Regions from separate parts of the Corallincola platygyrae genome, predicted to be linked through region 3. Evidence: predicted binding sites of a transcription regulator. Region 3 holds the regulator's gene; each other region holds the start of a gene.

Region 1 (3,288 bases), on a different contig from region 3:
AGAGATCATGATAGGCAGTTCAAAGCCAATCTCGGCAAATACAGTTTGCACCGCGAACACGGCGGCTTTGGCGTTTAACGTGTCGAAAATGGTTTCGATCAGGATGAGATCTGCACCACCATCAATCAGCGCTTTGGTCGCTTCGATATAAGCTTCAACCAAGGCATCAAAGCTGGTGTTTCGGAAACCGGGATCGTTCACATCAGGTGAGATGGAAGCGGTGCGGTTAGTCGGGCCCAGTACACCCGCAACAAAACGTGGCACACCGGTTTCGGCTGCAACATCGTCAGCGGCTTTACGAGCTAAGCGGGCAGACTCGAAGTTAATCTCGGTAACCAGCGATTCCATGTCGTAATCAGCCATGGCAATGCTGGTGGCGTTAAAGCTGTTGGTCTCCAGAATATCGGCACCGGCCAACAGGTATTCGCGGTGGATATCGTAGATGATCTCTGGCTGTGTCAGCACCAGCAGGTCATTGTTGCCTTTCAGGTCGGAAGGCCAGTCTGCAAAGCGTTCGCCACGATAGTCGGCTTCTTCCAGTTTGCGATTCTGGATCATGGTACCCATACCGCCGTCAATGATGGCGATACGTTGCTGAAGCGTGTCTTTAAGCGCCTGAATGCGTTGTTCTCTGTTCAAACTTCAATCTTCCTATATCGATTCGGCGTGTTGTTGGCTGAGCGCGGCGAGGTTCGCTTCATTCAGGTCAAACGGGGTCAACTGATACACGTGATAATTAAGCCAGTTGGTAAACAGCAGATTACCATGGCTGCGCCATGTCACCTTATACGGATTGTTTGGATCATCTTTGGCGTAGTAGTTTTCAGGTATCTGAGGCTCGATGCCTGCAGCGATATCACGGCGGTACTCATCGTCGATGGTGTTGGGGTCATACTCGGGGTGGCCTGTGACAAAGAACTGGCGACCATCTTTGGAGCCCACCAGATATAGCCCGGCGATTTCTGAATCAACTAACACTTCCAGCTCAGGATGGTTGTCAATCGCTGATACGCGAACTTCGGCATAACGACTATGGGGAGCAAAGAAATACTCATCAAAACCGCGTAACAGCGGATGCGCCTTGGCTGCCTGGCGAACCTGATGTTCATAGACGCCAGAAAGTTTCTCTTCACGCAGATGACGCAGTAAGTCATAGAAATGGTGCAGCGCAGCATGGGCAGCCCAGCACAGGAACATGGTGCTGGTCACGTGGCTGCGAGACCACTCCATGATTGTTTGCATCCGTTCCCAATAAAGCACTTCTTCAAAGGCGATCTGGCCGAGTGGGGCACCTGTGATGATAAAGCCGTCGTAGCAGTTGTCTTTAACTTCTTCGAAGCTGCGGTAAAAGGCATCGAGGTGTTCTTTCGGCGTGTTCTTGGAAGGGCGATCATCGATGCGTAGCAGCTCGACATCAATCTGTAGCGCACTGTTGGATAACAGGCGCAACAATTGCGTTTCTGTCTCAATCTTCTTTGGCATCAGGTTCAGAATCAGCACTCGAAGGGGGCGGATATCCTGATGCTCTGCTCGCGACGCAGGCATGATGAAAATATTCTCCTGACGAAGAATATTTGCCGCGGGTAGCGAGTCTGGAATTCTGATCGGCATACGCTGTTACCTATATCACCGTGTATATATTAGTTGTATGGGATACACCTTGCCCAAGCTGAACCGAGTCTATCCTAATCACGTTTAGCCGTCTAGAAGTCTTAGTGTCTATACATCCGCTGCTGACAAAGTTTTAACAGATCAGATCTGTCATTAGGTTGAAAGTTATTCGCTGTTAAACCGTTCTATCCTCATAACTGACTTGTTTTGAAAATTGAAGGATGTAGCAATCATGGGTGTGCAACAGTTATATACGCCGGTAGATAATGTGTGGAAACGGATCATGCAGATCGATGGCTTAGGGCCGCTGCTGCTGAGGCTTTACCTGGCACCTGTGATGATCCAGGCAGGCTGGAACAAGATCCAAGGTTTTGATGGTGTTGTTGAATGGTTTGGCAACAGTGACTGGGGTTTGGGATTACCGTTTCCTGCATTGATGGCGACGTTGGCGATAGGCGCAGAGTTTATCGGCGGTATTCTTTTGATCCCGGGCATTCTGGTTCGCTGGGTGAGTATTCCATTGATGGTCACCATGCTGGTCGCGGCGTTCTCGGTTCACTGGGAGAATGGCTGGTTAGCCATTGCAGACCCAAACAGCTGGTTGGCTGGCGAGCAGGTGGCTGAATCTGCGCGTAAGCTGAGTATCGCTAAAGAGATTCTGCAAGAGCACGGTAACTACGATTGGTTAACCTCCAGCGGCAGTTTTGTCGTGCTGAATAACGGTATTGAATTCGCGATAACCTACTTTGTGATGTTGTTGTCGTTGTTCTTTACGGGTGGTGGGCGTTATACCAGTGTGGATTATTGGGTTCATCGAAGTGTTATGAAGTCATAGCTTTTGGCTTTAATGTTAGGCGCCCAAATTTCAATGGCGATAAACGAATAAGGTTTATGGCGCCTAAGGCAAGGGGCTGTATGCGCAGCCCCTTGCCAATCCCCCGCACTCCCAAAGGCTCGTCATCTTCACTTCATCAACTTTGCCAAGCAGCAGAACTGACAAGCGTCCCTGCTTGCAGTTCTTAACGAGGGCGTCCATGCCCTCGTTTGCTCTCTCAGTTGTTTCCGTTCAGCGAGCCTGAAGGGAGACGAGTCCCGTAGCAGAGCCCGGCGCCAATTTTCCCCTTCTATGTGCCCGTAGCGGAGACAAAGGCAAACGTGAAACTGGGCATGGATGCCCAGTTTAGGCTCGTTAAACAGGGATGTTTATCGAGCTGTTAGTGCAGGTGAAGTCGGGAGCGAAGGATTAGCACATAGTTGGGGCGCGACAGGGTTGGTAGGGAGGCTACGCGCAGTGCCTCCCTGCCTTGGGCGCAGATGATTATCTTTGTATAAAAAGATGAATGCTGTGCGCCCGAAATCTTTCACTCAGATAGAGAAACACCGCACCCAGCTCCTTGCCTTGGGCTCAATCGGCTGACCTGCATCAGCAACGCGAAAGGCATGGTCTCGAATGTTTACTGTCTGAAAACTCGTACTGTAGTAGTGTACTTGCAGTATCCTGGCGTCTGGTCGTAAACGACTTTTAGAGTTAAAGCAGGGAAGGCCTCGAGTGAAATTAATTAGAGAATTGTTTCTGGTATTTATTCTTGTTCTGCTTGGCGTCTCGCCTGTTTACGCAGGTATAGATAAACCCAGCTGTGAATCCAGGCTATTGAATGTGTTTGGTGACTACCAAAC
Region 2 (3,288 bases), on a different contig from region 3:
CGAAAACAGTACAAGCTGTTTGGCAGTATAAACAAAAAAGGCAAGCGTACGCTTGCCTTTATAGTGGGGGCTGATTATTGAATTACAAGCCCGCGGCATCCTTAAGAATGTCAGCTTTATCAACCTGCTCCCAAGGGAACTGCTCACGACCAAAGTGGCCATATGCGGCTGTTTCTTTGTAGATAGGCTGAACCAGATTGAGCATTTCGGTCAGGCCGTATGGGCGCAAGTCAAAGTGCTCACGCACCAGCTTAACCAGCAACTCATCAGCCACTTTACCGGTACCGAAGGTTTCAACGCTGATAGAAGTTGGCTCAGCCACACCAATGGCGTAGCTGACCTGGATCTCACAGCGATCTGCCAGACCCGCCGCAACAATGTTCTTGGCTACATAGCGGCCAGCGTATGCGGCACTGCGGTCAACCTTAGATGGGTCCTTACCAGAGAAAGCACCACCACCGTGACGAGCCATACCACCGTAGGTATCTACAATGATCTTACGGCCGGTGAGGCCACAGTCACCCATTGGACCGCCGATAACGAAACGACCGGTTGGGTTAATGAAGTACTTGGTTTTGTCTGTGATCCACTCGCGTGGTAGGACTGGGTCAATCACCACTTCACGTACTGCTTCAACCAGATCGCTCTGGCTGACGCTGTCGCAATGCTGAGTGGAAAGTACTACGGCGTCGATACCGACTGGCTTACCACCTTCGTAGATAAAGCTGACCTGACTTTTCGCATCAGGACGCAACCAGGGGAGTGTGCCGTTCTTGCGAACTTCAGCCTGACGCTTCACCAAACGGTGAGCATAGGTAATAGGTGCAGGCATCAAAACGTCAGTTTCGTTGCTGGCGTAGCCGAACATTAGGCCCTGGTCACCGGCGCCTTGTTCACGTGGGTCACCACGGTCAACACCTTGTGCGATATCCGGGGACTGCTTACCGATAGCATTCACGACAGCACAAGAGTCAGCATCAAAACCCATGTCAGAGTGAATGTAGCCAATGTCACGTACGGTATCGCGTACCAACTGCTCTATGTCTACCCAGGCTTCGGTGGTCACTTCACCCGCAACCAAAACCATGCCGGTTTTTACCAGGGTCTCACAGGCAACTCGGGCCATCGAATCCTGCTCAAGAATAGCGTCAAGCACGGCATCAGAGATCTGATCCGCTATTTTATCAGGGTGCCCCTCGGAGACTGACTCTGAGGTAAAAATATGTTGTGCCATGGTGTCATCCAGATAGATAGACTGATAAATGTATAAACGTCTAGACGTCTATTCTAACCAATTGTCGTGTTTCGGTGCTAGCCCCAATTTCCAAATTAGGTACATAGCGCTGTTCTCATACGAGTAAACGTAAATTTTAGATTACAGTGAAGCAGTCTGAGAATTTCATTGCTAATGTCCCAAGAAACATTGACAATATGCGTCCATTTTTTTCAGACACTTCATATTTGAGCAGGGAGTATTCGATGCCTTCTCGTCGTGATCTAGCCAATGCGATCCGTGCCTTGAGCATGGACGGTGTGCAAAAAGCCAAGTCCGGACACCCGGGCGCCCCAATGGGTATGGCTGACATCGCCGAGGTTCTGTGGCGCGATTATCTCAAGCACAATCCAACCAATCCGGATTGGGCTGATCGTGACCGCTTTATTCTTTCTAACGGCCACGGTTCAATGCTGCTTTATTCCCTGCTGCATCTTGCCGGCTATGACCTCTCAATTGACGATCTGAAAAACTTCCGTCAGCTGCATTCAAAAACTCCAGGTCACCCTGAATACGGTTATGCACCAGGTGTTGAAACCACCACAGGTCCACTGGGGCAGGGCATCACCAATGCGGTAGGTATGGCGATTGCTGAAAAATCACTGGCTGCACAGTTCAACCGTGATGACCACAACATCGTTGACCACTTCACCTACTGTTTCCTAGGTGATGGCTGCTTGATGGAAGGTATCTCCCACGAAGCTTGTTCTCTGGCCGGCACCCTGGGCCTGGGTAAACTGGTTGCATTCTGGGACGACAACGGCATCTCAATCGACGGTGAAGTAGAAGGTTGGTTCACTGACGATACACCTAAGCGTTTCGAGTCTTACGGCTGGCACGTGATTGCTAACGTTGATGGTCACGATGCTGACGCGATTGCAGCGGCTATCGAAGCGGCGCGTGCAGAAACAAACAAACCGACGCTGATCTGCTGTAAGACAGTGATTGGTTACGGCTCTCCTAACAAAGGTGGCAGCCACGATTGTCACGGTGCTCCTCTCGGTGATGAAGAGATCGCAGCAGCCCGCGAATTCCTGGGTTGGCCTCATGGTCCATTCGAAATCCCTGCAGATCACTACGATGCGTGGAGCGCGAAAGAAGCGGGTCAGGCCGAAGAAGCGGCTTGGCACGACAAGTTCGGCGCATACAAAGCGGCTTACCCAGAGTTGGCGGCTGAATATGAGCGTCGCATGAAGGGTGACCTGCCTGCTGACTTTGCTGAGAAAGCGAATCAGTACATCGCTGACCTGCAGGATAAAGGCGAGGTTATCGCAACGCGTAAAGCGAGCCAGAACTGTTTGAACGCCTACGGTCCTCTGCTGCCAGAATTTATGGGCGGCTCAGCTGACCTGGCAGGTTCAAACCTGACCCTGTGGAGCGATGCTAAAGGCCTGACGGCTGATGATGCCAGCGGCAACTACATCTTCTACGGCGTACGTGAATTCGGTATGTCTGCCATCATGAACGGTATTGCACTGCACAAAGGTTTCGTACCTTACGGCGCAACCTTCCTGATGTTTGTGGAATACGCGCGTAACGCTGTGCGTATGGCTGCACTGATGAAGCAACGCAGCATCTTCGTATATACCCACGATTCTATCGGCCTGGGTGAAGATGGTCCGACGCACCAGCCGGTTGAGCAGCTTTCCAGCCTGCGTATGACACCTAACCTGGAAAACTGGCGTCCATGTGACACCGTTGAATCAGCGGTAGCGTGGAAAGCAGCGATTGAGCGTAAAGACGGTCCTACGTCACTGGTGTTTACTCGCCAGAATCTGGCACACCAGGAGCGTACACCTCAACAAGTTGCTGACATCGCTCGTGGTGGTTACATCCTGAAAGACTGTGAAGGCCAGCCAGAGTTGATCCTGATCGCTACCGGTTCAGAAGTTCAATTGGCAGTTGAAGCTTACGAAACACTGACTGCAGAAGGCCGCAAGGTACGTGTAGTATCGATTCCTTCTACCGACGTGTTCGATGCTCAGGATGCTGCATATAAAGAAGCCGTGTTGCCA
Region 3 (3,288 bases):
GCCAAAGCCAACGGTTTCGTTGTAGCGCTTCTCTTCGTCCGGCTCTTTTAGCAAGGTTCGGATCTGGGCAAGATCTGTATCCAGTTGTTTTAGGGCGGCATTGGCTGCTGTTTCATCCAACAGTTGGGTGATCAGCTGACTTTGAAAGCGCGCCAAGTCTTCGAGGGTATGGCCGACAATTTCGTCATTCGCAGTACTTTTACTGCACAGCACCAACGCATTGGTAGTTTTGCCTGCTGCCGAAACCACCACCAAATCACCGGGTGATGTGTGTTCTTTGAGCAGTTCGACGACTCGGAGGTAACAGTCGGCATCGGCCAGACTGCTGCCACCAAACTTGTTGACTCTGATCCGTGATGAAACGGATTCACTGCGCTGCGTGTGCTGCCACATAACGGCTATCTATCCTAAAACATGCCCAGACGGCGAATTATAAACTAACTGCGTCGAAACCTGCTTGCAGGTCAGCGATCAAATCTTCGACATCCTCGATACCCACTGACAGGCGGATAAGGTTGTTGCCGATGCCGGCCTCAATGCGGGCTGCTTCATCCATCGCCGCATGGGTCATGGTGGCAGGATGCGCGACCAGACTTTCGACGCCGCCCAGCGATTCTGCCAGCGAGAATAACTCAAGGCCAGACAGGAACTGCTTCACCTCTTCCACACCACCTTTAAGCTCGAAGCTGAGCATGGCACCAAAGCCGTGTTGCTGTTGCTTGGCAATCTCATGGCCTGGGTGGTTTGGCAGGCTAGGGTGATAAATAGCCTCAACTTTATCTTGGCCCTGCAGGTATTCAATAATGGTTGCTGCATTTGCCTGGTGCTGTAGTACGCGAGGTTTCAGTGTACGCAGGCCACGCATGGTCATGAAGCTATCGAATGGTGAACCGGTAATACCGATGCAGTTTGCCCACCAAGCCAGCTCTTCGCCCAAGGCTTTCTCTTTAGCAACCACCGCACCACCCACCACGTCTGAGTGACCATTGATGTACTTGGTTGTTGAGTGAACAACGATATCCGCACCCAGCGTTAGTGGCTGTTGAAGTACCGGAGATAGGAATGTGTTGTCGACAGTGACCAGTGCACCGATGGCATGTGCCTGTTCGCAGATAGCTGCCACATCAACCACGCGCAGCAATGGGTTGCTTGGGGTTTCAACCCACACCATTTTAGGCTTCTGCGCCAGGGCATCGGCAAAGGCTGCCGGGTCGTTTTGGTCAACCACGAGCAGTTTGAAGTGGCCTTTCTTCTCTAGATTGGTGAACAGGCGATAGCTACCGCCATAACAATCATGAGGAACGACCAGGAGATCATCGGCCTGCAGCAACATGGTGGCCAGGTGAACCGCTGACATACCAGTACTGGTGACAACACCTTGGGCTCCCTGCTCCAGTTCTGCCAGGGCTTCGGCTAAGGCATCACGGGTTGGGTTACCAGAACGGGTGTAGTCATATTGGCGAGGCTGGTCAAAGCCGGCAAAGGTATAGTTGCTGGAAAGATACAGGGGAGGGACCACTGCGCCGTGCTGGTGGTCGGTTTCAATACCGGCGCGCACAGATACGGTTGCGACTTTACTCTTGCTCATGGTGTTTCTCTCACTATTGGTCTGGGACGCCTATCCCACAAATTATGTGCGGACAGTGGCAGATATTGGCCAACGATAAGGGATGATGTTTCAGACGTCAAGGCATCTGGACGTCTAAACATCCTTACATTTGGATTGCTAAATTTGACTGGTTCGACTGACTCAGTACAATCGTCAGGGTTATTAGCAGATTTTGAAGGCAGGCAACGCTGAGATGGCTGATTGGAACGGCGAATACATTAGCCCCTATGCAGAGCATGGTAAAAAGAATGAGCAGGTGAAAAAGATCACCGTCTCTATTCCGCTCAAGGTTTTGAAGATACTGACTGACGAACGTACCCGTCGCCAGGTAAATAATCTTCGTCACGCAACCAACAGTGAATTGTTGTGTGAGGCGTTTCTGCATGCGTATACGGGACAGCCACTGCCTGAAGATGATGACTTGCGTAAAGATACGCCGGATGATCTACCTGCAGAAGTGCGCAAGCAGATGGAAGAATTAGGATTACCGGTACCGGATCTTCACAGCGAAGACTAACGTTTACTCGGTAACGAATGAGAAAGGGGCTGACTGGCCCCTTTTTTAATGTTCGTCATTATGTCAATAAGATAGCGGCCTTGGGCCAGATGCCGAGGCATAGAGATCGTAAAAACTGCTTGACATCTTTTCTGATTCACCTCAAATTTAGGCCGTATAGACGTCTAAACATCTAAAAAGATTTTGGGAGCACGCTCCCTCATGTACTGGCAAGGCCAGGGAGTGAAGTGAAATGGCATTAAGTCACGCACAGCAGATAGGTTTGCTAAATCAGAGCCTGGCAGAAGTTGGTGATATCAACGTATCGTTTGAGTTCTTTCCGCCGAGTAGCGAGAAGATGGAGCAAACACTTTGGAACTCCATTGAGCGACTGGCCCCCCTGAAGCCCAAATTCGTTTCTGTGACCTACGGTGCCTGCAGCGGTGAACGCGATCGTACCCACGATATTGTTAAGCGCATTAAGTCTGATACAGGGCTAACAGCGGCCCCTCACCTGACATGTATTGATGCCAGTCGCGACGAATTGCGCCAGATCGCCCGTGATTACTGGAACAGCGGTATTCGTGAGATCGTTGCCCTGCGAGGTGATTTGCCAGAAGGCAGCACAGAACGCCCAGATATGTATGCCGCAGATCTGGTGGCACTGCTTAAGTCTGAAGCGGATTTTGATATCTCAGTCGCGGCCTATCCCGAAGTTCACCCTGAGGCCAAGAGTGCACAGGCTGACCTGATTAACCTGAAGCGTAAAGTTGATGCGGGTGCCAACCGTGCGATCACTCAGTTTTTCTACGACGTCGAAAGTTATCTGCGTTTCCGTGACCGCTGCGTGACTGCAGGCATTGATGTGGAGATTGTACCGGGGATCCTGCCCGTGTCTAACTTCAAGCAGCTGAAGCGTTTTGCCGGCATGACTAATGTACATCTTCCGCAGTGGCTGCACCGCATGTATGAAGGTCTGGACGACGACCAGACCACACGTAACCTGCTGGGTGCTTCAATTGCGATGGATATGGTGAAGGTTCTGTCCAAAGAAGGTGTGAAAGACTTCCACTTCTACACGCTGAACCGTGCGGATTTAACGTATGCCATCTGTCACTCACTAGGCGTACGCCCCGATTTGACGGTTGCAGCCGAATAAAGAATTAGACCAATATTTCCTTCC

Evidence for each region. The regulator MetJ, encoded in region 3, represses methionine synthesis genes. The targets are predictions, from matches to a motif close to TAGACGTCTAGACGTCTA.
Region 1: metA (homoserine O-acetyltransferase MetA) is a predicted target of MetJ. The motif match lies at 1,697-1,714, and genes of this name have one in related genera.
Region 2: metK (methionine adenosyltransferase) is a predicted target of MetJ. The motif match lies at 1,268-1,285, and genes of this name have one in related genera.

The regions. Positions count from the first base shown of each region.
Region 1 covers NZ_BAABLI010000003.1:63,244-66,531, forward strand. Annotated here, with positions in the region: gene metH (methionine synthase) at 1-639, opposite strand, end outside; gene metA (homoserine O-acetyltransferase MetA) at 652-1,611, opposite strand; gene ABEA14_RS00330 (HvfX family Cu-binding RiPP maturation protein) at 1,844-2,446, shown strand; gene ABEA14_RS00335 (hypothetical protein) at 3,161-3,288, shown strand, end outside.
Region 2 covers NZ_BAABLI010000012.1:140,199-143,486, reverse strand. Annotated here, with positions in the region: gene metK (methionine adenosyltransferase) at 83-1,234, opposite strand; gene tkt (transketolase) at 1,480-3,288, shown strand, end outside.
Region 3 covers NZ_BAABLI010000008.1:42,710-45,997, forward strand. Annotated here, with positions in the region: gene metL (bifunctional aspartate kinase/homoserine dehydrogenase II) at 1-393, opposite strand, end outside; gene metB (cystathionine gamma-synthase) at 431-1,588, opposite strand; gene metJ (met regulon transcriptional regulator MetJ) at 1,803-2,126, shown strand; gene metF (methylenetetrahydrofolate reductase) at 2,359-3,264, shown strand.